Regions from separate parts of the Bacillus sp. z14 (2026) genome, predicted to be linked through region 4. Evidence: riboswitches for the same ligand, from Rfam matches in the RefSeq annotation. Region 4 holds a riboswitch; each other region holds the start of a gene.

Region 1 (7,815 bases), on a different contig from region 4:
TTTATCCTTGCTTGGCTGATTGGAATATATGTGTTGATATTTACAATAGTGGCTGCTGTAAAGGCATATTCTGGAGAATATTATCAAATCCCATTAACACTTCGAATATTGAAATAGCAATAGCTAAAGACCTTGGCATTATTTCTGCCGGGTCTTTTTTAAATCCGTTACTATTTTGGACATGTCCAGCATAGAATGTATGGATGGTTATCAGGTTTAAAAAATTGGCGGTGAAAAATCCTTGACTACTAAGCATTATTACCAAAAAATTCATAGCATATATACAGCAGAATTAGTTGCATACTTTGTAGTCGGTCTTCTCTGTTTTTTGTTTGCCTGGTTGAATGGATTCGATATCATATTAGCTGCGTGTGTTACCTGTCCTTTTATAGTGCTGGTTCTTTTTTCTATCAATCGTAATTTCAGACTGAAAAGCAGAATGAAGAAACTTCCGGAAGCGAAAGTGGCTGATGAGGAAGGCTCACCGCTGACGAACAGCCAATATTTCCTTGGATTTTTACCAGCCCCGACCCTTCATATGGCTATTTTCTCACCAGAAGGTAATCTGGTTGGATCTCTTAAAGATAAACGGGAAAATATTTGGATGTGGATTATTCCAGCTTCATTGCTTATTTTTTTACCGAGAAGATATATCTTATCTGACAGCAACGGCCATGTATTATGTGAGTATCGAAGCCGTTTTGGGTTAAATGGGGATATTGAAATTTTAACGTCTGAGCAAGAACAATTAGGCAGGTATAAGCAATCTAAACAACTGGGAAAAAAAAGTACAAGCAATGTGGCAAACCCATATGGAATCCGGCAATATGGCGGTGAAATCCTTCATGGATCTGAATTCATTGTTGAACAAACATATGATAAGCGGAAAATTGTACATTATTCTTGCGGATGGATGCCGGCATACTACAGTAAACATTTTCTTGATCCCAATACACCTCTCCTGACATTTACGGAAGGAGCAACAGAGGATGAAAAGAGAATAGGCTATTGCTTTTGCCTTGATTACCTTCAGCAGCAAAACCACTGACCACTCCTATAAACGTCGCTAAACTTTAGCTTGTTGCACAATATGTTTTATAATGGTGAAATAGTGAAGAGAATGTTGTTTGAAGGGAGCAGGAGAATGGATATAAAGATAATTAAAGTACATGGTTCTAACAATGATTTTTATTTAATCGATGAAATGGATACCAAGCTGTCATTAACAGATGAAGAACGAAGCCAATTGGCTATAAATATGTGCAAGCGGACGGGCACAGAGGGAGCAGATGGAATTCTCTTTGTGTTAAACAGTGAGGCCTCAGATGCCAGAATGAGAGTCTTTAATGCAGATGGTTCAGAAGCATCCATGTGTGGGAATGGACTCCGTTGTGTAGGTCGGTATGTTCAAGAAAAATTGAAGAAAAATAACCTGCTGATAGAAACGATGAAAGCCACCCTGCAGGTTAAGAAAGAGCCGGACATGTATAAGGATATCCCTACATACAGCGTCGAAATATCTCCGGTTATCAAGGCAACGAGTGCATTGCCCATGAATACTGAAATGGACGAAATCATCAATCAAAAACTGCCGTTTATTGACGAGAATCTTACGTTCACAACCCTGTCAGTACCAAATCCACATCTGATCAGTCTTGTTGATAAAGAGGTAATCCATTCGGATAGACAAGAGAAAATAGCAACTATGCTGAATGGTGAGAATGACTGGTTTACAGATGGTGTGAATGTCAGCTTCGTGTCCCGTCTGGAGGAAGGATCCATTTTTGTTCGCACATTTGAACGAGGTGTTGGCTTTACGGATGCTTGCGGAACGGCAATGTCAGCTTCAAGCCTTGTTACGAAATGGATTGATGAGTTGGCTGATGAAGCAGTTCTGCACGTCTATAATCCAGGCGGAATGGTACTATGCCAGGTCCATGATTTGCCAGATGAAACGTGGATTGATTTGATTGGCAATGCAACGTATGAGTATGAAACGGTTGTTCAGTTAAATTTGGATACACTACATGTTAGCTTTGGAGAAAGGAAAGTCTATAAAGAAGAGGCAGATGCTTATTCAGCATTCCAACAACATGCTAAAGCATTTGTAGAATCTAAAATAGGTTGAGCTGATACATATTAGAATAGGAGGGCAGAAATGAAGAAGCAGACGAATACCTTTTTAAATGTTCATGTAATCACCTTTTTCGTATTAATCGCCCTCTTTATTGTGTGTACCATCCTATTCGTAGATATTGCAGAGAACATAAATGAGAATGAGCTTTATCATTTTGATATGACAATCATCCAGGCTGTGCAGGGGAGTATTAATGAATTAAGCACAAAAGTACTTACCTTTATAACTAATCTTGGATCAGTTGATGGCAATATTCTATTGGTTATCCTATTCTCTGTGTTTTTATTATTTAAAAAACGTGTATTAAGTGTCATATTCTTAATCATCACGACATTATCGGGCGGTTATGTTAACCATTACTTAAAATGGATTTTCCAGCGGGAGAGACCAACATTGAATCCATTGATCGAGGTAAATGGCTTCAGCTTTCCGAGCGGTCATGCTATGTCATCTTTTATCCTATACGGCGCACTTATGATCATAACTACCAGAATCACGAAGAATTGGCCCATTAGATTGGCTGTCTATGCGATTTGTATTTTTATGATTTTAACGATGGGCTACAGCCGAATCTACTTGGGTGTCCATTATCCGAGTGATGTAATTGCAGGGTATATTGCAGGATGTGCATGGCTTGCTATCATTGCTACTGTATTTACGTTTGGGGAATATCGGAAAACAAAAGGTTCGAAATCGTAATAGGCTGTCCATAAGCCATAATGGCTTATGGACAGCCTATTTTTTTAGGAATCTTGGCGGTCTGAAAATAACAAAACGTTTCTAAGGAAATATTTGTTATAATAATTTATAAAGAAAAAAATTCTGGAATAAGTAAACAAGGGGATTTTAGTATGATTGATTTGATTATTGGGTTGTTAATCAATGGTTTAGTAATAGTTGCGTTTTTAAACATCAACAAATTTAATGCCCAAAAACTAAAATTATCAATAGTAAGTCTTATATCAACTATTATTGTTGTAGTTGTTCCTACCTTAGGTTATCGATTTGATAAGAGTATTGGTGATTATTATTTCGGTTTTCCTGCTGATATTTTAGTTTATCATGGTGGAATGCTGTTTTCTTTAGTCTCGTTTGGCTTTTTGTTTAACTTCTTTTTCTTTTATTGGGTGTTTAAACTAATAGTTAAATTAGGAGTGCTTATTAGGCCTGTGAACAAGGGAAATTATTGATGTTATTTAAAAGGGGTTGCTTAGGCTGCTCCTTTTCTTATAGGGTTCCCATTTCGCTTAATGCAGCAGCCAAAGTTAGTTACTTCAGTGTGAAATAGACGTAGCGGTAAAACCGCAATATCGGTTAACGATGTTATGTTGGGATAGCTGAAGAAGAGAAAGTATAATTTTTAATTAAGGTAATATTAAGTGATAATCGTTGAATGCCTTTTTGTGTTGAACTTCTTATGGCAGTAAAGGTTCAGGATAACGAAAAAGAGTTTTACATAAGAATAAGGAATTGATAAAAATCAATTTAATAGGGAGAAAAACATGGGGCATTAGTTGAATAATTGCGACAATAAAAAAGCTGTCTCTCTTTAAGTCATCAGCAACAATACTTGTGAACAGAGAGCAAATAAAAGAGATCCATTAGCAAGGGATAGGAATTTTCAATCACCTAAAAAAGACAACCAGAGTCATTATGTTATCAATAACATATATGGTATAATTTTCATGCAACTACTTGGTGCGGGTGGTATGCGCCTTCTTTTCCTTATATAAAGGAGAAGGGAGGTGATATACTTATGGATTTTCTAATAGCTCTGGCAAAAGATGTAGCAATGATCTTTTTCACGACCCTTGCTGCCGGCATCGCCACGCGATTCGCCAATCTTCAGCTAAAGGGCAAACGAAAAACCACCCCGCGCCGACCAAAGCATAAGGGTGGTTCCTCTAAGAACTAAACTATTTGCATACCACTCGCTAGTAGTTGTACCAGGGAGTATCCAGCTCTCTGGTTTTTTAATATATGTGTATATGTTTATAATATACCCTAAATAATAGAAATTCAATCAAAACTGATGGAGGAGCTTATGGTTTTTATAGGTTGAAAAGGGTCAGATAGAAAGAGTGTCTAAGCTTGAGTGGAATTTCTAATATTCATAAAAAGGGCTATTTGATGGCTGTGACATTTATAGATAAGCACGGTTTGAGTGGTTTCGTTTGAACCTTAATAGACTTAAAGCCTGTATTAGTTAGCACCTCTCTAATCTCTTCGGCAAAGGCATGAGCCTGTTCTTCGGTTGCTTCTTCCTGCCTTGGCTGCACGGTTATAGTCAGTTTTCCATTTTCTTTTAATAAAGAATGTATTTTTTGAATACAAGCCTCTTGATCTTCCCATAATGGATAGCTATTTACACTAAATATTTTATCGTACACCATTGGATTGGGAATCCCGAGAACAGTTCCATTAAACAAACGAAGCTGATTGCGGTTGAGTTGTTCTTGATTTCGTTTGCTCGCATTTTTCACCATTTCTTCTGATGGATCGACACCATCTATTTGGATGGTAGGGTACTTCTCAAAAAGCATGTGCATTCCTTCACCTGGGCCAAAACCAACTTCTAGCAGTGTGTCATTTGGGGTAATAGTCAATTGATCAAATGTCCATTCGTATAATTCCTCATTTTCATAGGCCATTATTTTACCTGCAATCTTTCCGAGGACACCAGTTGGATTTTTAAACTGATTCGTTATTATTTCCTTCATCTAACATCACTCCTACCCCATACATACCCAAAATACTAAATCGTTAACTCTTTTGGATTAATTATCAAAATAGATTGAAATAACTGAAAATTTATAGTAAATTAAGTAAATATATAATTTCATATTCTTATCTAGAGAGATGGAGGGACTGGCCCGTTGAAATCTCAGCAACCTGGATGGTAATCCAAGGTGCTAAATCCAGCAAGCAATGCTTGAGAGATGAGAGACCTTAGGAAAGAGGGCTTTCATGATGAAAGCTCTTTTCTATTAGTCTGTTTTCCTCATCAGAGACATTAACCAACTAATTAGGGGGAAAGACAGTGAAACTACTGGAAACGTTAAATGAAAAAATTCTAGTCGCAGATGGGGCGAGTGGAACACTTTTATATTCATTTGGAATTGATAGTTGCTTTGAAGAGCTTAATTTGACAAACCCCAATCAGATCAAAAAGATGCATAGAAGTTATATTGAGGCTGGTGCTGATGTGATTCAATCGAATACATTCGGCGCAAATTTTCATAAATTAAAGCGCTATGGTCTCGAAAGGGAAGTTTCTCAAATTAATAGAGCCGGAATGAAAATAGCGAAAGATGCGGCTGATCCAAACACATTCATCATCGGCACGATTGGCGGCTTGCGGAGCTTTAGGAAATCAGAATTAACACTAACGGAAATTAAGGGATATTTCGATGAACAGCTGACCGCTTTATTGGATGAAAAGCCGGATGGCATTTTACTTGAAACCTATTATGATTTAGACGAATTATTAACGGTAATAGAGTCGGCTAGAAAAATGAGTGATCTTCCTCTTATCGCGAATATTTCTCTGCATGAAACAGGCCTTTTGCAAAATGGTATGCATGTCAGTGAGGCGTTTTCTCTTATGAAAAAAACAGGCGCTGATGTGTTAGGCATCAATTGTCGGATGGGTCCCTATCATATGATTCGCTCATACGAAGAAGTACCTTTATTGGAAGATACCTATTATGCGGCTTATCCAAACGCCAGCTTACCTGATTTATCAGATGGAAGATATGTCTATTCGACAGAAGCGGATTATTTCATTAATAGTTCAAGGCAGCTTGTGAAGCAGGGGGTCCGGCTGCTAGGTGGATGCTGTGGTACAACTCCTGCCCATATTCAGGCCATTCGTAAAGGAATCGAAGATCTTCATCCTGTAAAGGTGAAAGATTTTGTAGCCAAGCCGAAGCATCAGCCTATATCATATGAAATCATTCAATATAAACGAAAAGGTCCAGATACAATTTCAGGTAAGGCAAAAAAACAAACGACGGTTATCGTGGAGTTGGACCCGCCAAAGACGTTCGGCCTGGAGGATTTTTTAATAGGAAGTCGCTACCTATTAGATTCGGGTGCCGATGCGATTACACTTGCGGATAATTCATTGGCGTCACCGAGAATATCCAATCTTGCGGTAGCGTCGATTTTACAATCAAAGTTAAATACGGTGCCTCTTGTTCACTTAACTTGTCGAGATCATAATCTGATTGGCTTGCAATCTCATTTAATGGGCATGCATTCCCTTGGATTATCAGAGGTGTTGGTGGTGACTGGGGATCCTTCAAAAATTGGTGATTTTCCGGGCGCGACTTCTGTATATGATCTTTCTTCAATGGACCTGATTTCATTGGTTAAGCAATTGAATGAGGGGCGCTCCTATTCAGGAAAATCGCTGGGTAGCCGGGCGAATTTCGATATCGCAGCTGCCTTTAATCCAAATGTAAAGTACATAGATAAAGCCGTACAGCGAATGGAAAAGAAAATTCAGGCTGGAGCTGATTATTTCTTAACCCAGCCCGTGTTTAGTATTGAAAAATTAGAGGAAGTATACGCGGCAACCAGGCATATAACAAAGCCGATTTTTATTGGCATTATGCCTTTAACGAGTCACCGGAATGCAGAGTTTTTACATAATGAAGTGCCAGGTATTTCATTGCCGGTTCATGTTAGAGAGGCGATGGAAAGAGCCGGAACGGATAAGGAAGCCTGTGCTCGCGAAAGCTTTGCCATTTCAAAAGAATTAGTGGACGCGGCAAGTGAACTATTTAACGGTATCTATATTATTACACCTTTTATGAAATATGAATTAAGCGGGCATTTGGTTCGGTACATCAAAGAACAGAAATCAGTTGTAAATAAGGAAGTGCATCTATCATGAGAACAGAAAAATTGAAAGAGTTATTGGCTGAAAGAATAGTTATTCTAGATGGAGCAATGGGAACCATGATTCAGGCGCATCAATTAATAGAGGATGATTTTGGCGGGGAACAATACGATGGGTGTAATGAGTATTTAACGCTAACCCGCCCGGATGTAATCCAATCGATTCATGAAGAGTACTTGGCAGCAGGTGCGGAAATTATTGAAACAAACACATTCGGGGCAACTCCAATTGTACTGGATGAATATAATCTTGGTCACCTGGCATATCAGCTGAATAAAGAATCAGCTCAATTGGCTCGAAAAGCAACAGAACAGTTTGACAGTCCTGACAGCCCTCGCTTTGTTGCAGGTTCGATGGGACCTACGACCAAAACCTTATCCGTAACAGGCGGAGCCACTTTTGAACAATTGGCAGATTCATATGAAGAGCAAACGAAGGGCCTGCTTGATGGGGGAGTTGATTTGCTTCTCTTGGAAACATCGCAGGATTTATTAAATGTGAAAGCAGCTTATATTGGAATGAAAAGAGCATTCTCATCTTTAGGCAGGGAAGTTCCATTAATTATCTCAGGAACGATTGAACCAATGGGGACTACTCTAGCCGGTCAAACCATTGAAGCTTTTTATATATCGTGTGAGCATATGAATCCTCTTGCAATCGGGCTTAATTGTGCAACTGGTCCAGAGTTCATGGCTGACCATATCAGGTCTTTATCTGAATTAAGCACTGCTGCAGTAAGCTGTTACCCGAATGCGGGATTACCAGATGAAAA
Region 2 (7,815 bases), on a different contig from region 4:
TCCGATTGAGTTTGGAGCGGATATCGTCGTACACTCAGCTACGAAATGGCTGCTTGGAAATGGAACCACATTAGGCGGGGTCATAGTCGATGGAGGGAAGTTTGACTGGAATTCATCTAAATTTCCGGGCTTTACTGAACCCGATCCAAGCTATCATGATCTGATTTACAGTGAAGCAATTGGTGCAGCAGCATTTATTGTGAAGGCCAGAGTTCAGCTGTTGAGAGATTTAGGTCCTTCCTTAAGCCCGTACAATGCCTTTCAATTTATTCTCGGATTGGAAACTCTGCATGTGAGGATGAAGGAGCATGTAGCCAATACGAGATTAATAGTTGACTATTTAAAACAGCATCCGGCTGTATCGTGGGTCTTGTATCCAGGAGATTCAGATCACCCTGATTACGAAAAAACGAAGAAATATTTACCCAAAGGTGCTGGAGCAGTCGTTGTTTTTGGAATAAAGGGTGGACGTGAGGCAGGTAAAAAACTGATTGATTCCGTTGAACTGTGGTCCCATGTGGCCAATGTGGGAGATGCAAAGAGCCTAATTATCCATCCGGCAAGCACGACTCATCAGCAACTAAGTGAAGAGGGATTAAAAGCATCAGGTGTACAGGAGGATTTAATCAGACTGTCTGTTGGAATTGAACATGCAGAAGATCTAATTGAAGAATTGGAGCTTGCGATTGAAAAAGCAACAGGTATAGCTTCCACTGAGGTGGTTGTGAAATAAATATTGAACATGCTATGCAGACTTTGGTGTTGACAGTTCTTTCTTCAACATGATAGGATAGCAGACAGTTAGATTTAATTGAATAGTTTAGTACTCTTATCAAGAGAGGCCGAGGGAAGTGCCCTTTGACGCCCGGCAACCGGCAATCATTTATGATTGAAAAGGTGCCAATTCACACAGGATAATAAATCCTGGGAGATGAGAGAAAGGAACATGTTATAAATAAATCATGCCTTTCTGCCTCCGCAGAAAGGCATTTTTGTTTAACTGAAGTTATTCTTTAATTATAGGTTGATAGAAAGAGCAGGTGAACTTTTCATGATTACATTACGTGATGTATCGAAGACCTTCTCAGGAACATTTAAACGTTCATCAGCTGTCAAAGCAGTGGATCAAGTCTCATTATCTATTGAAAAAGGCGAGATCTTTGGAATTATTGGGTACAGCGGTGCGGGAAAAAGTACCCTCATTAGAATGCTGAACGGTTTAGAGAAGCCAACAGAAGGCAGTGTCTTGGTGGCAGGCAAAGATATGGCTGCTATAAAAGGCGCTGAATTAAGAAAAGCCAGAATGGAAATAAGTATGATTTTTCAACACTTTAATCTCCTCTGGTCAAGGACAGTCAGCGAAAATATAGAGTTTCCTTTAGAAATTGCGGGCGTACCAAGCAAGGTACGTAAAGAAAGAGTGAAGGAACTTGTAAGTCTGGTAGGATTAGATGGCCGTGAAAATGCTTATCCATCTCAGTTGAGCGGCGGTCAGAAGCAGCGGGTCGGTATAGCGCGCGCATTAGCGAACAATCCACAGGTTCTTCTTTGTGACGAGGCGACATCAGCACTTGATCCTCAGACTACAGACGATATTTTGGATTTGCTCGTTGATATAAATAAAAGACTTGGCTTGACAATCGTATTAATTACACATGAAATGCATGTTATTCGTAAAATCTGTCATCGCGTTGCTGTGATGGAGATGGGGAAAGTGGTCGAGAGCGGAAAAGTACTTGATGTATTTAAAAAACCAAATGCTCCGATTACTAAACGATTTGTACAGCAAGTGACTGAGCCAGAAGAAACGAAAGAGACGATTGAGCATTTGCTTGCTGAATATCCGACGGGGAAAGTTGTACAATTATCCTTTATTGGCGAATCAGCTGAAACCCCTGTTTTATCAGAGGTTATCCGCTCTTACAAAATCAATGTAAACATATTACAGGGTAAAATTTCGCAGACTCAGCACGGGTCCTATGGAACGTTATTTATTCATGTAGACGGTGATGCTGCTGAAGTGGCGAAAGCGATTGACTATCTCCACAATCAGGAAATTGGTGTGGAGGTGATTTCAGAATGATGGAAACATTATTACCAAATGTAGTTTGGGAACGAATTTATGAAAAGACATGGGAAACCTTGTATATGACAGGTGTCTCATTAATCGCAACTTTTTTCCTTGGAATTATATTGGGTCTGCTATTATTCTTGACCTCAAAGGGGAATATGTGGGAAAACAAAGTGATTTACGGAATTGTAGGTGCTTTCGTTAACATATTCCGTTCCATTCCATTCATTATTCTAATCGTGTTGTTAATTCCTTTCACAAAGGCATTAGTAGGAAGTATTATCGGTGTCAATGCGGCTTTGCCAGCTTTAATTATAGGTGCTGCTCCATTCTATGCGCGAATGGTTGAGATTGGATTGCGTGAAATTGATAAAGGTGTAATCGAAGCAGCAAGATCGATGGGGGCCACTTCCTTTACAATCATATGGAAGGTGCTAATTCCTGAATCTCTGCCTGCACTTGTTTCTGGTATCACAGTTACGGCAATTGCGCTTGTAGGTTATACAGCGATGGCAGGTATGATTGGTGCGGGCGGACTTGGAAACCTTGCCTATTTGGAAGGGTTTAGCCGCGGACAGACAGATGTCACGATTGTTGCTACTATTTTAGTATTGATTATTGTGTTTATTCTCCAATTTATTGGAGATTTTATAACAAGAAAATTAGATAAGCGCTAGGGAGGAAACCAAAGTGAAAAAGTTATCGTTCATACTTGTTTTAGGATTAACCCTATTATTGGCAGCCTGCGGTGGATCAGGAGATGAATCCAATTCCGGGGACAAAGAACTAAAAACGATTAAAATTGGCGCATCAAATGTTCCACATGCAGAAATATTGGAAGAAGCAGCAACTCTTCTTGAAGAAAAAGGTATTAAACTTGAAGTTGAAGTATTTACAGACTATGTAATGCCGAATAAAGCATTGGAAGATGGCTCAATTGACGCTAACTATTTCCAACACATCCCTTATTTTGAGAGTCAAGTGAAGGATAATGGGTATGATTTCGCCAATGCAGGCGGAATCCATATTGAACCGATTGGTGTTTATTCTAAAAAATACGACAGCCTGGATGACCTACCAAAAGGCGCAAGCATCATTATGAGCAGCTCAGTAGCTGATCATGGACGTATGTTATCTATGCTAGAAACAGAAGGCTTAATAAAGCTAAAAGAAGGCATTGATAAAACTAAAGCAACTGTGGATGATATTGCGGAAAATCCGAAGAATTTAAAGTTTAAAACGGATATTGAAGCACCTATGCTTACGCAGGTTTACAATAATGATGAAGGCGATGCAGTACTGATTAATTCCAACTATGCCATTGAAGCGGATCTTGTACCAGCTGAGGATGCGATTGCATTGGAAAGTGCTGATAATAATCCATACGTAAACATTATTGCTGTTAGATCTGAGGATAAGAATAAGGAAGAAATTAAAACATTGGTTGAAGTTCTTCATTCTAAAGATATCCAGGATTTCATTAATGAAAACTACAAAGGGTCCGTTATCCCATCAAATAAATAATAGACAAAAAAGGTGCAGCTATTCATTTAGCTGCACCTTTTTTATCATATAATAGGTGTATTATAAGATGCTTTTCCAATGAATTATTTTCTTCTCTGGTATTATTTTTCAGGATAATCAAGGATTTCCTAGAAGAAATACGCAATATCACTTTTAAGATGTGCTCAGTGTGGTATATAGACTTTGAGGGTTCTTCTGCAAAGTGATACCCTTATTATAATAAATGGAAAGGAATGATTCATTATCTTTGACAATCAGTTACAGCTTAGAGTAACAGATGAAATGGAAAAAGCGATGAGGCAGGCACATGGAGTTGGCTATGAAGTTTACAGTCAGAATCTTGAAGTGCGTATGAAAGTAGAAGAGAAGCGTGAACGTAGTTATATGAAGAGTAATCAAATCTTAAATGATGTGAATAGAAGAGTACATGGGTAAATGAATCAAGTGATAAAGTGAATAATTCTAAAAGTGATAATCATAAAAACAGGTAGCGGAAGAAAAATCAATTTCTCCTTCTACCTGTTTTTATGTTTTCAATTAGTGCAAAAATGTTACTGCCGTCTTTAAAATCAGGGTGGTTGGTAAAGATCATGCTGGTTCTTTTCTTTCGTGAAAATTAACATTATAATGTCAGTAAAGCTAAGTATTATGTTAAAATATTATGTCCATTTTATGTAATTTTCTCGTTTCAAAAAGTTGAATCTAGATTTGATTTGTTATAAGATTGTAATGAGAATAAATTGAGAATAGAAATAATCTAAAACTTTAGATGACTATATATTGGAGGTATAAGAATGGCTGGTTCAGTTCTTACAATTAAAGATTTACATGTTTCAATAGAAGGTAAAGAGATTCTTAAAGGGGTAAACCTTGAAGTTAAAGGTGGAGAAATCCATGCAATTATGGGGCCAAATGGTACAGGAAAATCTACATTGTCATCTGCTATCATGGGTCACCCAAAATATGAAGTAACAAGTGGTTCCATCACAATGGACGGTGAAGATGTTCTTGAAATGGAAGTTGACGAACGTGCTCGTGCCGGTCTATTTTTAGCAATGCAATACCCAAGTGAAATTACTGGGGTTACTAATGCCGACTTCATGCGTTCTGCTATTAACAGTAAACGTGAAGAAGGAGACGAAATTTCCTTAATGAAATTCATTAAAGAAATGGATAAAAAAATGGATCTATTAGAAATGGATCAAGATATGGCTCAACGTTATTTAAATGAAGGCTTTTCCGGCGGTGAAAAGAAACGTAATGAAATCCTTCAATTATTAATGCTGCAACCAGCCATTGCGATTCTTGATGAAATCGACTCCGGTTTAGATATTGATGCGCTGAAAGTTGTTTCCAAAGGAATCAACCAAATGAGAAACGAAGATTTTGGCTGCCTAATGATTACTCACTATCAACGCTTATTGAACTACATTACTCCAGATTATGTTCACGTAATGATGCAAGGTAAAATCGTGAAATCCGGTGGAGCAGAACTAGCGCAACGCTTAGAAGCAGAAGGATATGACTGGATTAAAAAAGAATTAGGTATTGAAGACGAAACAGTAGGAATTGAAGCATAAGCAATAGGAGGATCGTTATGACAATCGAAACTACATTACTCGAAAAAGATGTTGTATCATCTTTTTCAAAAGCACATAGTGAGCCTGCCTGGCTTGAAAGCTTCCGTTTAGACGCCCTTTCTGCCTCAGCTGAGCTACCTATGCCGAGACCTGATAAAACGAAGATTGATAAATGGCAATTAGAGGATATGAAAGTGAACTCCGTTACAAGCGAGACATTTACATCTATTGATGAACTTGCTGAAGACGTGAAAAAGCTGATCAATCCTGATGAGAACAGAAGTTTGTATGTACAACGAAACAATACAGCTGCTTATTTGACAGTATCTCAGGAACTTAAAGATAAAGGTGTTATTTTTACAGATATCAGGACTGCTGCTAAAGAACATCCTGAACTTTTGCAAAAATACTTCATGACTACAAGTGTTCCTGTAAAAACGAATAAGCTTACAGCTTTACATGCAGCACTCTTTAATGGTGGAGCTTTTCTTTATATCCCACGCAACGTGGTTATTGAAGAACCCATCCAGGCTATCTTCATGATTGATAATGCTGAGACTGAATTATATAATCACGTACTTGTTGTTGCTGAAGAGTGCAGCTCCGTAACGTACGTTGAAAACTATATTTCATTGGTTGACGGCAAAGAGACTATTGGAAATATCATTTCTGAGGTTATCGTCGGCAACAATGCGGTCGTTAAATATGGTGCAGTTGATACATTATCTAAAGATATGAAAACCTATGTAAACCGTAATGCATATGTAGGAAATGATGGACGAGTGGAATGGGCATTGGGCTTAATGAACGATGGTAATACTATTTCAGAGAATATTACAAACCTACATGGTAATGGTTCATATGGTGATACTAAAACAGTAGTGGTTGGTACTGGTAAACAAACTCAAAACTTTACAACTAAAGTTGTTCATTTTGGTAAAAACTCAAATGGATATATCCTGAAGCACGGTGTTATGAAGGATGAAGCATCCTCCATTTTTAATGGTATCGGTAAGATTGAACATGGTGCCACTAAAGCTGATGCTGTACAGGAATCCAGAGTATTAATGCTTAGTCCGAAAGCACGTGGGGATGCAAACCCTATTCTGTTAATTGATGAAGATGATGTAACAGCTGGACACGCAGCTTCTGTAGGCCGTGTGGATCCAATTCAGCTTTATTATTTAATGAGCAGAGGGATCAGTAAAACAGAAGCAGAACGTTTAATTATCCATGGGTTCCTTGCCCCAGTAGTAAATCAATTACCTGTTGAAGCTGTTAAAAAGCAGTTGACTGAGGTAATTGAAAGGAAAGTTAAATAATGATTCCAACGAATATTAAAGAACTTTTCCCAATTTTAAATGAGAAAGTCAATGGTCATTCATTAGTATATCTGGACAGTGCCGCAACTTCGCAGAAGCCAGCATCCGTTATTCAGACTATTGATGAGTATTACAAGCGGTATAACTCTAATGTACACCGTGGTGTTCACACACTTGGAACGATGGCCACGGATGCTTATGAGGGAGCACGTGAAAAGGTAAGAAAGTTCATTAATGCGAAATCCATCGAAGAAGTTGTCTTTACAAGAGGGACAACGACTTCGATTAATACAATTGCTGCCAGCTACGGGAAAGCTAACCTAAAAGCTGGTGATGAAATTGTTATCAGTATGATGGAACATCATAGTAATATCATTCCATGGCAGCAAGTAGCTAAAGCAACCGGTGCGACATTGAAATATATCCCGCTTGGAGAAGACGGTACTATTTCACTTGAAACAGTCAAAGAAGTGATTACTTCAAACACGAAAATCGTTTCAGTTATGCACGTATCGAATGTGCTTGGTGTCATCAATCCGGTTAAAGAAATTGCGAAAATTGCCCATGAAAATGGAGCAGTAATGGTTGTAGATGGTGCGCAAAGCACTCCGCATTTGAAAGTGGATGTTCAGGATCTTGACTGTGATTTCTTTGCCTTTTCTGCACATAAAATGTGTGGACCAACTGGCATTGGTGTCATGTACGGGAAAAAGGAATACCTCGAGAATATGGAACCAATCGAATTTGGCGGAGAGATGATTGATTTTGTGGGATTGCAGGATTCTACATGGAAAGAGCTGCCTTGGAAATTTGAAGGCGGTACTCCAATCATTGCAGGTGCCATTGGACTTGGAGCTGCAATTGATTTCTTGAATGAGATTGGTCTTGATAATGTAGAGGCGCATGAGCATAAGCTTGCTGCTTATGCACTTGATAAATTATCAAGTATAGAGGGGCTCCAAATCTATGGACCTAAAAATCCGGAATCAAGAGCTGGTGTAGTAACTTTTAACCTTGAGGATGTTCATCCGCATGATGTCGCTACCGTTCTGGATGCAGATGGAATAGCTATTCGTGCCGGGCATCACTGTGCACAACCGCTTATGAAATGGTTAAAAGCTTCGTCTACGGCGAGAGCAAGTTTTTATGTATATAATACAGAACAAGATATCGACCGTTTAGTCGAAGGACTCGTTAAAACAAAGGAGTATTTCAGTAATGGCTTCTAATAATTTAGATACCCTTTACAGGCAAGTGATCATGGATCACTATAAAAATCCACGAAATAAAGGAAGCCTGGAAGACGGCAGTCTTGTGA
Region 3 (7,815 bases), on a different contig from region 4:
GTGCTTTCAGATTCAGGATTGTTGCTTCATCTAAATCATTGGAAGCCGTAATTAATGTATCTGTGAAGCCTGCTTCATCAAGCATTTTTCGTGCTTTCTTAGACAAGTAAGCTAAATCCCCGCTATCCAAACGAATGGCTTTAAAATTAATTTTATCGCCCATTTCCTTTGCTACTCGTATGGCAGTTGGCACACCTGATTTTAATGTATCAAAGGTGTCAACAAGGAATGTGCAATCATAATGTGATTCTGCATATTTGCGGAAGGCTGTGTATTCATCCCGATAAGCCTGAACAAGCGCATGTGCATGAGTTCCTACTACCGGAATGCCGAATTTCTTGCCAGCTCTGACATTGCTGCTTGCCTGAAATCCTCCGATATAAGCGGCTCTTGTTCCCCAGATAGCCGCTTCCGTTTCCTGTGCTCTCCTTGTACCAAATTCAAACAGGGATTCACCGCCAGTTACTACACTCAGACGTGATGCTTTTGTTGCAATAAGAGTTTGGTAATTAATAATATTCAATATTGCTGTTTCAACCAGCTGAGCTTCTGCAAGCGGAGCCTCAATTCGCATTAAAGGCTCATTTTCGAAAACGAGCTCGCCTTCTTTCATGCTTCTGATGGTACCTGTAAAACGCAGTTCTTTTAAATATTCAAGGAATACTTCGTCATACTTAAGCTCTTCCCTTAAATATTGAATATCACTCTCTGTAAATTTTAAGTCTTTAATATATGTAATCACCCGTTCAAGTCCGGCAAATATGGCATAACCGTTCTTAAATGGGTTGCGCCTGAAATACACATCAAATACCGCTTTTTTATTATGAATCCCATCTTTAAAATAGGTTTCCATCATATTAATTTGGTATAGGTCTGTATGCAAAGCAAAGCTGTCGTCCGGATAATGTGTCATCAAACTTCCTCCTTCAATTACAAAACACTGGCTCCCAGCGTATTTTCAAAATGGGATAAGGCCCACTCATGACCTGCTTCATTAAAGCTCGCCACTCCATTTTTATGTATTACTATTTTAAACCCTTTATTATAGGCATCCACTGCTGTATGCAAAATACAGATATCTGTACAAACTCCTACTAAATGTAATTCCGTGATTCCGCGTTCACGCAATTTAATTTCCAAATCAGTACCAGCAAAGGCAGAGTATCGTGTTTTATCAATCCATAGCAGGTTCTCTTGTCCAATATTAGTATTATACACATTTTGAAGATTTCCAAATAATAAACGACCTTCGGTACCACGTATATTATGCGGTGGGAATAATTTACTTTCAGGGTGAAATGGATCATTCTCATCGTGTACATCAATAGCAAATACAACAAAATCTTTGTCCTCAATGAATCTTTTTGTTAAAGAAACAATGTACTCTTCAATTTCCTTTCCAGGTTTACCGCATGTTAATTTGCCAGCATCTGCTACAAAATCATTTGTATAATCTATATTGATTAAAGCTTTCATCTCTCCACTCCCCTATCCATTTTCCATCAAATCCGCTTATCGTACGTATAGAATATCAAATTGTATTACAAAATGCCTACTTTGATTTTAAAGAAAGTCAACCACCAATAAAATAAACAGCGCTTTTTGATACGAACACAGTGGTTATTAAAATCGTATCAATCCTTTAAATCTTTAAAGTCGACCCTAAATCCATATCGCCATACAAGAATAGCTGTGATCAGCAAGACTCCCCCATATCCATATAAACCATACTCAACCTTGCTTATAAGAAAGTGAAAACCTGCAAATACGCCAAGAATGAAAAGCAGGAAAACGGTCTTAATCCCCTCATTCTCCTGTGTTGCAGAAGTTGGTTTAGAAAATGGCAATATAATTGTATATGTCCTGAACGACAGGACTGCCATTATAAATAACGTAAAGAGACCAATCAATAGATCCCAAAAGATAGCACTTCCATATATAAGAATAAATAGAAAGCTATATGCCAAATAGATGGGAAGAACATACTTGGCCATAACCGCATTCAATGTACCTATAAAGATAGACTTAGCACTCTGTAATGGAGAGGCCCTGTATATCCATGCTCCTTTATATGAATCGGTATATCGGAGTGCAATAGCAATAGTTGGAATCATAAGCGCACTGAAATAAATTGTATAATAACCGCTGCCATTTTGAATACCTTTCCATCCATTTTCCCCGAATTGATTGAGTAGTGTAATAAACGGAAAAATAATAACCATTCCAATAGATGGATATACCTTCAGTTTAAACGCCTGTTCGTTTTTCATGAGGTTTTTTGCGAAATGATAAAAGACTCGTTCTTCTTTATTTCGTAATAGGAACATTGAAAAATGACTGCGTTTCTTTTTCGATAAGGCTCCTGTATGATTAGTTAACTTTTGTAAATACTGCTCAAAGTTTTGAACATTTTTAATATAAATAATGACAGAAACAAGCGGTACAATTACAGCCAAGCTGATTAAGAGAATATATTGCCATGCAAAATTCCCATTTAGTATTACCTCAAAGGGAGCGGCATACCAAATAGGCGCAAGAATATAGCTCCACCAAGTTGGTGTAAATTCTACTTGCCTATCTACAAGGTCAAATATCCTTACCGTTAGTTGATAGCCAACAATCATTAAAATAGACAAGGAGATTTGTACATAACTGATAAAATCCTTTAATTTCTCTCCATCAAAATACTTTAAAATAACCAAGTAGATTAAAGCAGTAAGCAAGACTATCCATATATCAATCAATATAATGACCAGCAAAAATAACAGACTAAAGCCAATTCCTTGAGTAACAATAGCAGCAATGAACGCAGGCGCAATAAAAATAAGGGTTATTGTGCCAAGGTAAATAATAATATGTATCAGCTTTGCCACCGAGACCGTTCTCCCATCAACCGGTCTAGACAATAAAATAGACTGATCCCGTATATCAAGCATCACATGGGAAAAATCAGATATTAAAGATGTAATGATAAAAAACATAAATACCGCAAACAACATACTCATTTGGAAAAAATAATTTTCACCCATAATAATAAAAGGAATCAGTATTAGACCCATAAGCGCATAAACCCATAAGGATTTTAAAAATTGATTTGAATCCTTACCTGTATTTCCAGACCCATCATTCATCAAAGTTGGAACTCTTCTGGCATCCATTGTAAGCTTAACCTGAAGAATTCTTCTCATAACCGGATAATCAATTCCCATCCACTGAAAGAGCTTTTGTCCTCTATCCAACACACGCAAACTCATAAATTTTTTCATCTATTAATCCTCTTTAACAACAGATACAATATCTTCGGCAATTGAACGATGCTGTGTAAAACCAGTTAATTGGTTAAAAATTTCTTCAAGAGTTCCTTCCTTGCCAACATCCTGTAATTCTGCAAAGCTTCCATCTGCAACAATCCTGCCTTCATGCAGTAAAATAATTCGATTGCTAATTTTCTCGACGACATCCATGATATGTGAGGAATAAAAAATAGTTTTTCCCTCGCTTGCCAGCAGTCCAAGCAATTCTTTAATGACCATAACGCTATTCGCGTCGAGACCGCTTAAAGGTTCATCTAAAAATAAAATATCCGGATTATGAAGAAGGCTTGAAATTAATAGAACCTTTTGCTTCATCCCTTTTGAATAACTATTTATTCGTGAATCATACATTTCTTCAATATTTAATAGCCTCATTAGTTTAAAAGCCTTTTGGTCAGCCTGCTCATAAGATAAGCCATAAAGCTCACCTATAAAAGTCAAATATTCACGTGCAGTCAATACATCATATAAATCTGCCAATTCAGGCACATAGCCAATTCTATTTTTATAGGTAATCCTATCCTCAGAAAGCTCTTTATCAAAGACCTTCACTGAGCCTGTATAGTCTGTAAGGAGTCCAAGCAATATTTTAACTGTGGTAGTTTTCCCCGCCCCATTGGGACCTATATAGCCAATAATTTGTCCCTTGTTTACATCAAGATTAATTCCTCGAAGTACTTCTTTCGATCCATAATGCATTTGAAGATTGCTAATAGAAATCACCAGTTCAGCCATTTTCATTCTCCCCAAAGACCCATTTTGGTATAGTATATCAAAACGGGTCGTTAATTTGCATAATTTTCTAATTTATCCTTTTTAGGTATTACTTCTGGAATCCTTCATGATGCACCTAAATGCCTGTAAAGTTCAAATTTCTAATAACCTAAGCCGATAATGATTCAAAAGCTTGAATAAGATCATCAATCAAATCATTCGCATGCTCTATCCCAACAGAATAGCGCAGCAAACAATTACAGACTCCATTTTGTGTACGCACTTCCTCAGGGATATCCGCATGTGTTTGTGTAGCAGGGTACGTCATTAAACTTTCTACTCCACCCAGACTTTCAGCAAAAGATATGATGCGAAGGCTTTTTAAAAATGGATTGATCCATTCCTCTGATTTCAGCCGGAACGATATCATCCCCCCTTTACCAGGATAAAGGACATCTGTCACTTCTTCTCTTTCTCTTAAAAATCGGCTGATTATCTTAGCATTTTCCTCATGCTGCCTCATCCTTAGGCTCAATGTTTTCATTCCCCTCATCACAAGCCAGGAGTCAAATGGCGGCAGTACAGCGCCTGTTGCATTTTGATATTCTTCTAGGCGCGCACCAACCTCTTTACTCTTTGAGACAATTAATCCAGCCAATACATCATTATGTCCTGCTAAATATTTGGTGGCACTGTGGACAACAATATCTGCTCCCTGCTCAATCGGTCTTTGCAAAATGGGTGTATAAAACGTATTATCCACAAGGAGCAGTAGATTGTTAGATTGGGTCAGTTGAGCAATTTCTTTAATATCCATTTCCTGCATAAGCGGATTTGTCGGTGTTTCTATAAAGAAGGCCTTCGTATTTTCCGTAATGGATTCAGCGAAATCTTCATATGTATGGCAATAGTTAAATTTGATGCCATACGTCTTCCATATTTGCTCAAATAACCGATATGTCCCTCCATACAGATCGGCAGAGACGGCTATTTCATCACCTGGAGAAAATAAACATAGCAATGAGTGAATGGCAGCCATACCTGAACTAAAGGCAAATCCCTGTTTACCACCCTCTAGCTCGGCAATTGCTTCCTCTAATAATTTTCTGGTTGGGTTTCCTGTTCTTATGTAATCAAACCCTGTTGATTCCCCTATTCCGTTATGGCGATAGGCTGTGGAAAAATAAACTGGCGGATTAACAGTACCTGTTTGTGTTTCACTTCGATTGCCTATTTGAGCTAAGAGTGTTTCGATTTTAACTGTTGTCATATGTATGACCCCTCTCTCTTTATTAATCCCCGAAATACAGTTACTCTGATTTACCTTCATCCGGCTCTAATTTGCCATCAAAGTTACGAATTACTTACATCCACTCATTTTCCCAGTGAATAAAAATATGCTTAAAAACGAAAAAAGTCTTCAAGAAGAAGACTTTTCATTAGAGTGAGTCCCTTCTTATCGGCCAGGAATGATTGTTCCTGCAGGAATTAGCACCTTTCCATATTGGCGGTTGCTGAGACTTCACAGGGCCTGTCCCTCCATCTCTCTTGATAAGATTTTTCAGAATATTTATTTAACTATAAATTTACAGTCCTACTGCTAAAAAAGCAAGTTATTTCTGCCTTTATTGTCCAACTTTTTAACAAAGGTATATAATAAATCTATACATAAAAAGGAGTGATTCGGAACCATGAAAGCCAATGGCCAGGAAATTTTCCAGTACATAAAAGACCTTGTATCCATTCCAAGTCCGAGCGGCTATACAACGGAAGTAATTGATCATGTAGCACAGTTTTTACAATCTCAAGGAATACCTGCAGTAAAAACAAATAAAGGTGCCCTATTGGCAACAATCAAGGGACAGGATGATTCAAAGCACCGTTTTCTAACAGCCCATGTAGATACATTAGGTGCTATGGTGAAAGAAATCAAACCAAGCGGGCGTTTAAAATTATCGATGATCGGCGGATTTCGTTGGAATTCTGTTGAAGGCGAATATTGTAAAATCCATACAGCTGAAGGTAAAACGTTTACAGGGACGATTCTTTTAAATCAAACTTCTGTCCATGTTTATCAGAAAATGGGAGATATTAAACGCGAGGATGCAACGATTGAAGTTCGAATTGATGCTGTGACAAAAAGCAAGACGGATACAGAAGGTCTAGGTATTTCTGTAGGTGATTTTGTTTCCTTCGAGCCCCGTGTTGAACTGACAGACAATGGATTTATTAAATCCCGTCATTTAGATGATAAAGCGAGTGTCGGCATACTGATGTATATCATTAAACAGTTAAAAGAAGAAGGCATCACTCTCCCCTATACGACCCACTTCTTAATTTCAAATAATGAAGAAATAGGCTATGGCGGAAACTCCAACATTCCTGCTGAAACTGTTGAATACCTGGCTGTAGATATGGGAGCAATTGGAGAAGGACAATCTACGGATGAATACAGTGTTTCCATTTGTGCAAAAGATTCTAGCGGACCCTATCATTATGGCCTGCGTCAGCATTTAGTCGAATTGGCAAAGCAACACAAGATTGATTACCGTGTAGATATATATCCTTTTTACGGATCTGATGCTTCTGCTGCCATCCGTGCCGGCTATGATATCATACACGGATTAATTGGACCCGGCATTGATGCTTCACATGCTTTTGAAAGAACCCATATCAGCTCTATTGAACATACTGCCCAGTTAATCTGGAATTACTTACAATCAGAATTAGCCTAATTTCATACTAAACGTTAACCCATCACCATTTAAGTGATGGGTTTTTATTATAATAACCGTTTGATTTTTCCATAAGCAGCCTTGGCTTCAGCATATCCTTGATTGTACAGCTTTTTCAGCTTTTTAGGGTTACGCTCAACACGGCTGACATCTGATTTCACTAATGGACGAATAATGACGACAAGTCCCTTTTCTTCTTGTTCCTCCAAATAGCGGATCGTGTCATTGTAAACGATATGCCGTTTGCGAAGAGCCTTTAGCAGCCCTTGATAGTTCTTATATTTTCTTTTTCCAAGCCAATCAAGCGACGATGCTTTCATATAGCCTTTATTCCCAGTAAGCACAACGATATTTTTCGTATTCCCGTCTGCTTGAGATTTTTGTATCGGTATTGGATCGGCAACACCGCCATCCAGCAGCATTCTTCCATCATAAGAGATTTCCGGAGCAAAAAAAGGAATCGAACTGGATGCGCGCAGAATCGTTGTAATATCTTTTATTAGGTGCTCTTTTCTATAGTATACAGGTTCGCCTGTTACGCAATCTGTAACACCCACGACAAACTGTTCCTTTGCTTCACAAAAAGCCTTTATATCAAATGGGACCAGTTCATTTGGAATTTTATCAAAAATAAAGTCCATTCCAAATAATTCACGTTTCTTCAGAAAACGTTTATAGGATAGGTATTCCGGGTGTGAGACATAATCGATATTCGCCGCATAATTACGGTCTATTTGCCGTGCAATATAAGAAGAGCCATTACATGCACCAGCTGAAACACCAATTGTATATGGCACATATATATCCTGTTCCATCAAATACCTCAGAACTCCAGCTGTATATAGCCCTCTCATTCCGCCACCCTCTAGAACCAGGCCTGTATTATGCATAACAAGTAAACTCCTTCCCCAGAGAATCCTTATTATTTTGCCATGACCCTTCTTAAATAATTACACGTTTTAAAACTATTTCAGGGAATTTTTTACTATCCTATTGACAGTTTTAGTGTATTAACTGTATAGTACACATATCAAGTGTATGAACTACATAGT
Region 4 (7,815 bases):
AAAAAATCCTTTGGCCAGGGCGACATATTCAGGTGCATAAAAAATAGAGCGTGTGACTTCTGCTACTTTGACTTTTGTCAATTCTTCAGTCGACTTATTTTCTTTACAGGCCGATAAACTAAAGATGAGCAGAATGGACAGCATACAGAAGAAGCTGGTTTTAAGATAATATTTCAAGGGAATTTCCTCCTTAGTAGGCAGTATGTATGCCAAAGTGTAGTTAATCGTATTGTATGTGTGGTATATATTTGTGTGAATGCCTATAGAACTTTGTAAAGGAGCCCGGATTATGGATGAAGTAAAATCATCGCTAGGTAGTATCGTAGATAGAAGTCGATATCCATCGCCACATCCGGATATAAATCTATATATTGTCACGTATTTATCGAATGGGTTAAGGGTTAAGGGGCTATTAGCTGAGCCAAAAAAAAATGATGAAATAATGGACGGATTTTTATATTTACGCGGAGGCATTAAAAATGTTGGGAAGGTCCGTCCAGGGCGTATCATTCAATTCGCAAGTCAGGGGTTTGTTGTTTTTGCCCCCTTTTATCGTGGCAACCAGGGTGGAGAAGGAGAGGAAGATTTTGCAGGAGAAGATCGTTGGGATGCTATTGCAGGTTTTGAACTTTTAAAGCAACATCCCAAGGTTAATCCAAAAAAGGTCCATATTTTTGGATTTTCTCGAGGCGGGATTATGGCCTTGTGGACAGCTATATACTGCCAGGACGCTGCTTCACTTGTCACGTGGGGGGGAGTTTCCGATATGGTTCTGACCTACATAGAGAGAATTGATTTAAGAAGAATGCTGAAAAGGGTCATTGGAGGTACGCCAAACAAGGTGCCGGATGAATATAAAGCCCGTACACCCTTGTATGAAATTGAAAAAATACCATGTAATGTTCTAATTATTCATGGCGAGAAGGATAAGAACGTTTCGGTTGAACATGCCAATCTATTAAGAAACAGACTGCAGGATCTCGGCAAGAGCGTCGATGTGTGGTACCTTAAGGACTATACACATTATCTACCTCCTAGAATAAATCGGCAAATCGTCACGGATTTAACGAAATGGATGAAAGAAGCCGCTTCAAATGATACCATTGAAATAAATAAATGAAGCAGGGGAGTGAGAGAATTGGGTATGCCAATGGAATTGAATACTCTTATAGTGACAAAGGCTAATGAAAAAAGGGTTGAGGAAAATCTATTCGTCCTAAAAAAAGAAGGATACCGCCTATATCCAATTGAAATTCCGATTGATATCCGAAAAACTCTGGATGGAGAATCGAGAGGAACGGCACGGATAAAAAAAGTGGAATGGGAAAATAACTGCACAACCATTACATATGAGTTGATTTCTTTAAATTCCAGTAACTAAATTGAATAGAAACTAAAGAAAACAAACCTTCATCCAGAATTACATTGGGCGGTGGGTTTGTTTTTAAATTTAGACAAATAAAATAGTGCCTCAGGAAAGCCATTTCTTTTTGGCTTCCTAAGACACCGCTAGTTCTTTAAAAGGTAATTGGTCCACCTTTAGATTCAATTTCAGAACTGATATTTTTAAATTCCTTGAAATTTTCTCTGAATTTATGTGCAAGCTCATTCGCCTTTTCATAATAGGCTTCTGGATCTTTCCACGTTTTCTGCGGCTGTAAAACTTCATCAGGTACTCCAGGTACGTGTAAAGGAATCGCTAAGCCAAATATTCTGTCTTGTACCGTTTCGATATTGGCTAGTTCTCCTTCCAATGCAGCTTGAATCATCAATCGTGTATAAGAAAGCTTCATGCGGCTACCTGTCCCATACTCTCCTCCAGTCCAACCGGTATTAACCAGATATACCTGAACTTGATGTTCCTCAATATTTTTGCCAAGCATCTCAGCATATTTAGTTGGATGCAATGGTAAGAATGGTGAACCGAAGCAGGTAGAAAACGTAGCCTGTGGTGAAGTGATTCCGAGTTCAGTTCCTGCCAATTTACTCGTATAACCGCTTAGAAAATGATACATTGCCTGTTCTTTGGTTAACTTGCTGATTGGAGGCAGAACACCAAAAGCATCAGCAGTTAAAAAGATGATTGTATTGGGATGGCCCGCTATACTAGGTGTGACGATGTTCTGCATGGCTTCGATAGGGTAAGCTGCCCGGGTATTTTCAGTTAACATTCCATTATCATAGTCAGCAATTCTCGTATCTTCATCTACAACCACATTCTCTAGTACAGAACCAAAGCGTATGGCATTAAAAATTTGAGGCTCTTTTTCCTGTGTGAGATTGATGCATTTTGCGTAACAGCCGCCTTCAATATTAAATACACCATCAGGAGACCAGCCATGTTCGTCATCACCTATAAGGCGGCGATTTGGATCGGCTGATAAAGTAGTCTTTCCAGTGCCGGATAGGCCAAAGAAAAGAGCTACATCTCCCTCGAAACCTACATTTGCTGAACAATGCATAGAGAACACATTTTTCTCAGGCAACAGGTAATTCATGATTGAGAAAATGGATTTTTTCATTTCACCTGCATACTCGGTGCCTCCAATTAAGACGACTTTTTTCTCAAAAGAAATGATGATAAACGTCTCAGATTGTGTACCGTCCACGAGAGGGTTTGCTTTAAAACCTGGTGCTGAGATAATAGTAAACTCAGGAGAATGATTTTCAAGCTCTTCTTTAGTGGGGCGGATAAACAGCTGATGTACAAATAAATTGTGCCAGGCATATTCATTGATTACTTGTATAGGAAGGCGGTAGTCTGTTGCAGCCCCAGCAAACCCATTAAATACAAATAATTCATCTCGTTTTTCGAGGTAATCGATAACTTTATCATATAATTTAGAGAATGCGTCTTCAGATATTGCTTGATTGACGCTTCCCCAGGCTATTTTATCTTTAGTGGCAGCTTCCTCTACAATATATTTATCCTTTGGAGATCTGCCGGTATATTTACCTGTTTCGGCTTTAATCGCTCCAGTAGATGTGAGGATGCCCTCTTTTCTGGTTAATACTTTTTCAACTAATTGTGGCACTGAAAGCTGAATGTGAATATTATCATGAGTAAGTAATTGTTTCAATTCATTGGAAACTCCTACACTGTTCATAAGGTATCATCCTTTTCCAGAATTTTGGTAAGCATATTATATGGAAAATAGTATAACACATTTAATCGATTTATCCATACTAATTGTGTTAATTTTCAAAAATATGGTTTAATATAGTATATAAGAATAATTATTATTGTTTTCATTGGTGAAAGAATAGGAATATTAGTCAATATTGATGGATAAATAATAAAGTATATTTATTTGAATATTCGTAAATTAATTATATCAATATCATAATTGAAATGCGAATTTTAAGTTCTGACTGTACTTCTTTTAGAAAAAGGATGAAGCTAAAGTTTTATCTTAACAATATATTCCTGTTTATTTATTGACAGAAAATGATGGATAAGATATTATATACATTTGATATGGATACTCTTATCAAGACTCGGTGGAGAGACGAGCTCTATGAAGCCGGGGCAACCTGCAGTTTGATTCCTTTTAATGGAAATCACGCAAAGGTGCTAACTTGATGCAAGGTTATAATGCCTTGAACGATGAGAGTGAAAGGCAGATTTCTGAGACTCAGACCTTTCCTCTTTTCTTTATAAAGGGGAAGGGTCTTTTTTCGTATAATCAGGAGATAATTAAAGATAATGAGTAGCCATAAACAGGGAAACTGAAGGAGGAAATATACATGTCTAATAAGAGACATTTGTTTACATCAGAATCTGTAACAGAAGGTCATCCGGATAAAATTTGCGATCAGGTTTCTGATGCCATTTTGGATGAAATATTAGCAAAGGATCCAAATGCAAGGGTAGCCTGCGAAACATCTGTTACCACTGGATTAGTTTTAGTAGCGGGAGAAATCACTACTTCTACGTATGTGGATATTCCAAAAATTGTACGTGACACAATCAAAGGGATTGGTTATACACGTGCAAAATATGGTTTCGATGCAGAAACATGCGCTGTCTTAACCTCTATTGATGAACAATCTGCAGATATCGCCCAAGGTGTAGACCAAGCTTTGGAATCAAGAGAAGGCACGATGTCAGATGAAGAGATTGAAGCAATTGGGGCGGGAGATCAGGGTCTAATGTTCGGTTTTGCCTGCAACGAAACAGAAGAATTAATGCCTCTTCCTATTTCTCTTGCTCACCAATTATCTAGAAAGCTGGCTGAGGTTCGTAAACAAGAAGTTCTTCCATACTTGCGCCCTGATGGAAAAACACAAGTCACAGTGGAATATGATGAAAATAAAAATCCGGTAAGAATTGATACCATCGTAATCTCTACTCAGCATGACGCGGAAACAACACTGGATCAAATTAAGAAAGACTTAAAAGAACAAGTAATTAAACCGGTTGTTCCTGCTCACCTTATTGATGAACAAACTAAATATTTTATTAACCCAACGGGCCGTTTTGTTATTGGAGGTCCACAAGGGGATGCAGGCTTGACTGGCCGTAAAATCATTGTTGACACGTATGGTGGATACGCACGTCACGGTGGTGGAGCATTCTCTGGTAAAGATGCTACAAAAGTAGACCGTTCTGCTGCCTATGCAGCCAGATATGTAGCTAAAAATATTGTAGCAGCAGGTCTTGCAGATAAAGCAGAAGTTCAGCTGGCTTACGCGATTGGTGTAGCTCAGCCAGTATCTATATCCATTGATACGTTCGGTACAGGTAAAATTGAAGAGGAAAAATTAATTGAATTAGTACGTGCTAACTTTGATCTGCGCCCTGCAGGAATCATAAAAATGCTTGATTTAAGACGTCCGATTTATAAACAAACAGCAGCTTACGGACATTTTGGACGTAATGATTTAGATCTTCCTTGGGAGAAAACTGATAAAGTAGAAGTACTGCGTACGGAAGCTAACATCTAAGATAAACAGCATAAACATTTCAAGAAAGAGGGATAAACCCTCTTTCTTTTTTTGTCTAAATATGGTAATATTAGGAAACTATGAAATCGGGTATAATGGATCGTATTTTGTCGGGACCCTAGCTCATATCTAAAATCTAATTCTTTGATATTTTTAAATGAAAAACAGTCGAAAGTAAAGGTAGTGAGTGAATAATAATGTGTGGATTTGTAGGATGTATGCATGATCACCAACAAGCGAATCAGGATTCAGAACTAATTAAAAGTATGAATGACTTGATTACGCATAGAGGGCCGGATGACGAGGGGTATTATATAGATGAACATATCCAGCTTGGTTTCAGAAGACTAAGCATCATTGATATTGAATGTGGACATCAGCCCTTAACGTATGAAAATGAACGCTATTGGATTGTTTTTAACGGAGAAATATACAACTACTTGGAATTGAAAGTAGTGCTGGAAAAGGAAGGCATGGCGTTTTCTACAAATTCAGATACTGAAGTAATCCTGGCGGCATTTGTTCAATATGGGGAAAAGGCAGTTGAAATGCTTCGTGGGATGTTTGGGTTCGTGATTTGGGATAAACAGGAGAAATCTATTTTTGGTGCCCGTGATCCATTTGGGATTAAACCATTTTTTTATAAGGAAGATGGGGATAAGACCTATTTTGCTTCTGAAAAGAAAAGTATTATACACGCTATAGAAAAACAAGAATTGGATCATGTGTCTCTGCAGCATTATCTTACCTTTCAATTTACTCCAGAACCAGCAACGATGACAAAGTATGTGAAAAAATTATTGCCTGGACATTGCTTTACAAAGAAAATTGGAGAACCTATGGAAATCCGCCAATATTGGAAAGCGGAATTTAAACCTATTCTGCGCAGTGAACCAGATTGGATTAAAGAAATTCAAGATGTGATGTATGACAGTATCAGCATGCATATGCGCAGTGATGTACCCGTTGGTTCATTTCTTTCAGGTGGAATTGATTCTACAATCATCGCATCCATAGCTAAAGAATTTCATCCTGGAATTAAAACATTCTCAGTTGGATTTGAACAGAATGGTTTCAGTGAAATTGATGTAGCTAAAGAAACAGCTGACAAGCTTGGGGTAGAGAATATCAGCTATATTATATCGCCGCAGGAATATATGAGGGAACTGCCGAAAATTATGTGGCATATGGATGACCCGTTGGCAGACCCCGCTTGTGTTCCTTTATATTTCGTGGCAAGGGAAGCGCAAAAGCATGTAACGGTTGTTCTGTCAGGTGAAGGAGCGGATGAATTATTCGGAGGATACAATATTTACCGTGAGCCTCAATCCTTAGCCATGTTTAATAAAATTCCTGTACTTATGAAAAGAGCGCTAAAAAGAATTGCTGCCATGATGCCTGAAGGGGTAAAAGGCAAAAGTTTTATAGAGCGCGGCTGTACGCCGATTGAAGAACGCTATCTTGGAAATGCCAAGATGTTTATGGAGGAAGAGAAGGGGCAATTATTCAAATTATATAAATCAAAGCTGGATTATACTACGATAACACATCCGTTCTACGCAGAAACACCCGAATATGATGATGTGAGCAGAATGCAGTATATTGATATTCATACATGGCTGCGCGGAGATATATTAGTAAAAGCTGATAAGATGACGATGGCACATTCTCTTGAGCTTCGAGTGCCATTCCTTGATAAAAAAGTATTTGAGGTGGCATCCGGAATTCCAACTGATTTAAAAACTGCTCATGGAACGACCAAATATATACTTAGAAAAGCTGCAGAGGGAATCATTCCTGACCATGTATTAAATCGTAAGAAACTTGGTTTTCCAGTCCCTATCCGTCATTGGTTAAAAAATGAAATGTATGAATGGGCGATTACAATAATAAAAGAAAGCCAAACAGATCATTTGCTGGATAAGCAAGTCATTATGAATCTGTTCAATAATCATGTTACAGGTAAAGCGGATAATAGCCGTAAACTATGGACTGTATTGGTATTTATGATATGGTACTCTGTATATGTCGAAGAAAAATATCCTTTCCAGGCATTAGCTGAAAAGGATATGATAAGTGACCCAATCCATTAATCTTTATAGGTTATAGCCTGTTTTCCCATTTGCACCCACGCTTTTTCAAAATCAGCGGAGGGTGCTTTTTTATTTTTAATTCCTGTTAAGGGATCGTTAAAATAAATATAATGCTGATCATATCCCGTTACTACGACAGAATGCTCCTTATAAGTAATCGATATTTTCCCATTTGGTGTTTTCCAAGTATGGAAATAGGATGGATCCAGTTTTTCATAGGCTGTATTTATGATAACCCAGACGGGCCGATTGGTTGAGAGATACTTTTTGATTTGGTTGAAATCTCCATTGGTAAAATCGATTATTTTGCCAGGCATATAATGCTCAGCAAGTTTTTTTATAGGCTTATGATACACTCCGAGGCCAGGTTTATTAGTTGAATACATATCTCCAATAAATCCATCATTAGGATCACCGTAATGGATTTCACCATTTATTTTTTTTATTTTAGCTGGATTTTTTTTTATTTGCTGGGCAAGTTTTAATTTATCAGCATCCAATCCGGAATATTGAAGAAGCATAGCCAGGCTGGTTACTTCACATCCTCTTGGGAGCTCGGGCAGCTGTTTAACGATTGGCACATCAAGAAGTACTTTATCTTTGGCAGGAGGTTTTGCAGGTCGATTATCTTTGGTAATAGAAGTTGTTAAGCTTACTGACTTATCAATCATATTATTAATTTGATGAGCAAAGGAGTAATTTGAGTTATAGACCTTCCAGCCTGTATACAGGAAAGTGCCTATCAAAGAGATAACAATCAAAATAGATAGTGGCT

What was found. Region 4 has a riboswitch for S-adenosylmethionine ahead of metK (methionine adenosyltransferase). Riboswitches for the same ligand answer to the same signal wherever they lie in the genome.
Region 1: another riboswitch for S-adenosylmethionine. It lies ahead of AC4G3O_RS02025 (bifunctional homocysteine S-methyltransferase/methylenetetrahydrofolate reductase); the one in region 4 lies ahead of metK (methionine adenosyltransferase).
Region 2: another riboswitch for S-adenosylmethionine. It lies ahead of AC4G3O_RS11610 (methionine ABC transporter ATP-binding protein); the one in region 4 lies ahead of metK (methionine adenosyltransferase).
Region 3: another riboswitch for S-adenosylmethionine. It lies ahead of AC4G3O_RS04315 (methionine biosynthesis PLP-dependent protein); the one in region 4 lies ahead of metK (methionine adenosyltransferase).

The regions. Positions count from the first base shown of each region.
Region 1 is NZ_JBZFQK010000001.1:461,309-469,123, reverse strand. Features, by position in the region: gene AC4G3O_RS02060 (DUF4870 domain-containing protein) at 1-117, shown strand, start outside; gene AC4G3O_RS02055 (hypothetical protein) at 242-1,048, shown strand; gene dapF (diaminopimelate epimerase) at 1,145-2,128, shown strand; gene AC4G3O_RS02045 (phosphatase PAP2 family protein) at 2,159-2,836, shown strand; gene AC4G3O_RS02040 (hypothetical protein) at 2,989-3,327, shown strand; gene AC4G3O_RS02035 (hypothetical protein) at 3,894-4,052, shown strand; gene AC4G3O_RS02030 (class I SAM-dependent methyltransferase) at 4,261-4,857, opposite strand; SAM riboswitch class I at 4,982-5,083, shown strand; gene AC4G3O_RS02025 (bifunctional homocysteine S-methyltransferase/methylenetetrahydrofolate reductase) at 5,178-7,037, shown strand; gene metH (methionine synthase) at 7,034-7,815, shown strand, end outside.
Region 2 is NZ_JBZFQK010000003.1:103,199-111,013, reverse strand. Features, by position in the region: gene AC4G3O_RS11615 (O-acetylhomoserine aminocarboxypropyltransferase/cysteine synthase family protein) at 1-733, shown strand, start outside; SAM riboswitch class I at 827-938, shown strand; gene AC4G3O_RS11610 (methionine ABC transporter ATP-binding protein) at 1,052-2,083, shown strand; gene AC4G3O_RS11605 (methionine ABC transporter permease) at 2,080-2,748, shown strand; gene AC4G3O_RS11600 (MetQ/NlpA family ABC transporter substrate-binding protein) at 2,762-3,595, shown strand; gene AC4G3O_RS11595 (YuzK family famiily protein) at 3,878-4,030, shown strand; gene sufC (Fe-S cluster assembly ATPase SufC) at 4,390-5,175, shown strand; gene sufD (Fe-S cluster assembly protein SufD) at 5,193-6,497, shown strand; gene AC4G3O_RS11580 (cysteine desulfurase) at 6,497-7,726, shown strand; gene sufU (Fe-S cluster assembly sulfur transfer protein SufU) at 7,716-7,815, shown strand, end outside.
Region 3 is NZ_JBZFQK010000001.1:912,695-920,509, forward strand. Features, by position in the region: gene AC4G3O_RS04295 (nicotinate phosphoribosyltransferase) at 1-913, opposite strand, end outside; gene AC4G3O_RS04300 (cysteine hydrolase family protein) at 931-1,476, opposite strand; gene AC4G3O_RS04305 (ABC-2 family transporter permease) at 1,635-3,266, opposite strand; gene AC4G3O_RS04310 (ABC transporter ATP-binding protein) at 3,270-4,055, opposite strand; gene AC4G3O_RS04315 (methionine biosynthesis PLP-dependent protein) at 4,198-5,298, opposite strand; SAM riboswitch class I at 5,482-5,586, opposite strand; gene AC4G3O_RS04320 (M42 family metallopeptidase) at 5,720-6,763, shown strand; gene AC4G3O_RS04325 (patatin-like phospholipase family protein) at 6,811-7,653, opposite strand.
Region 4 is NZ_JBZFQK010000005.1:224,090-231,904, reverse strand. Features, by position in the region: gene AC4G3O_RS16245 (ABC transporter substrate-binding protein) at 1-177, opposite strand, end outside; gene AC4G3O_RS16240 (alpha/beta hydrolase family protein) at 290-1,120, shown strand; gene AC4G3O_RS16235 (DUF2584 domain-containing protein) at 1,139-1,381, shown strand; gene pckA (phosphoenolpyruvate carboxykinase (ATP)) at 1,518-3,107, opposite strand; SAM riboswitch class I at 3,486-3,614, shown strand; gene metK (methionine adenosyltransferase) at 3,748-4,947, shown strand; gene asnB (asparagine synthase (glutamine-hydrolyzing)) at 5,145-7,040, shown strand; gene AC4G3O_RS16215 (C39 family peptidase) at 7,037-7,815, opposite strand, start outside.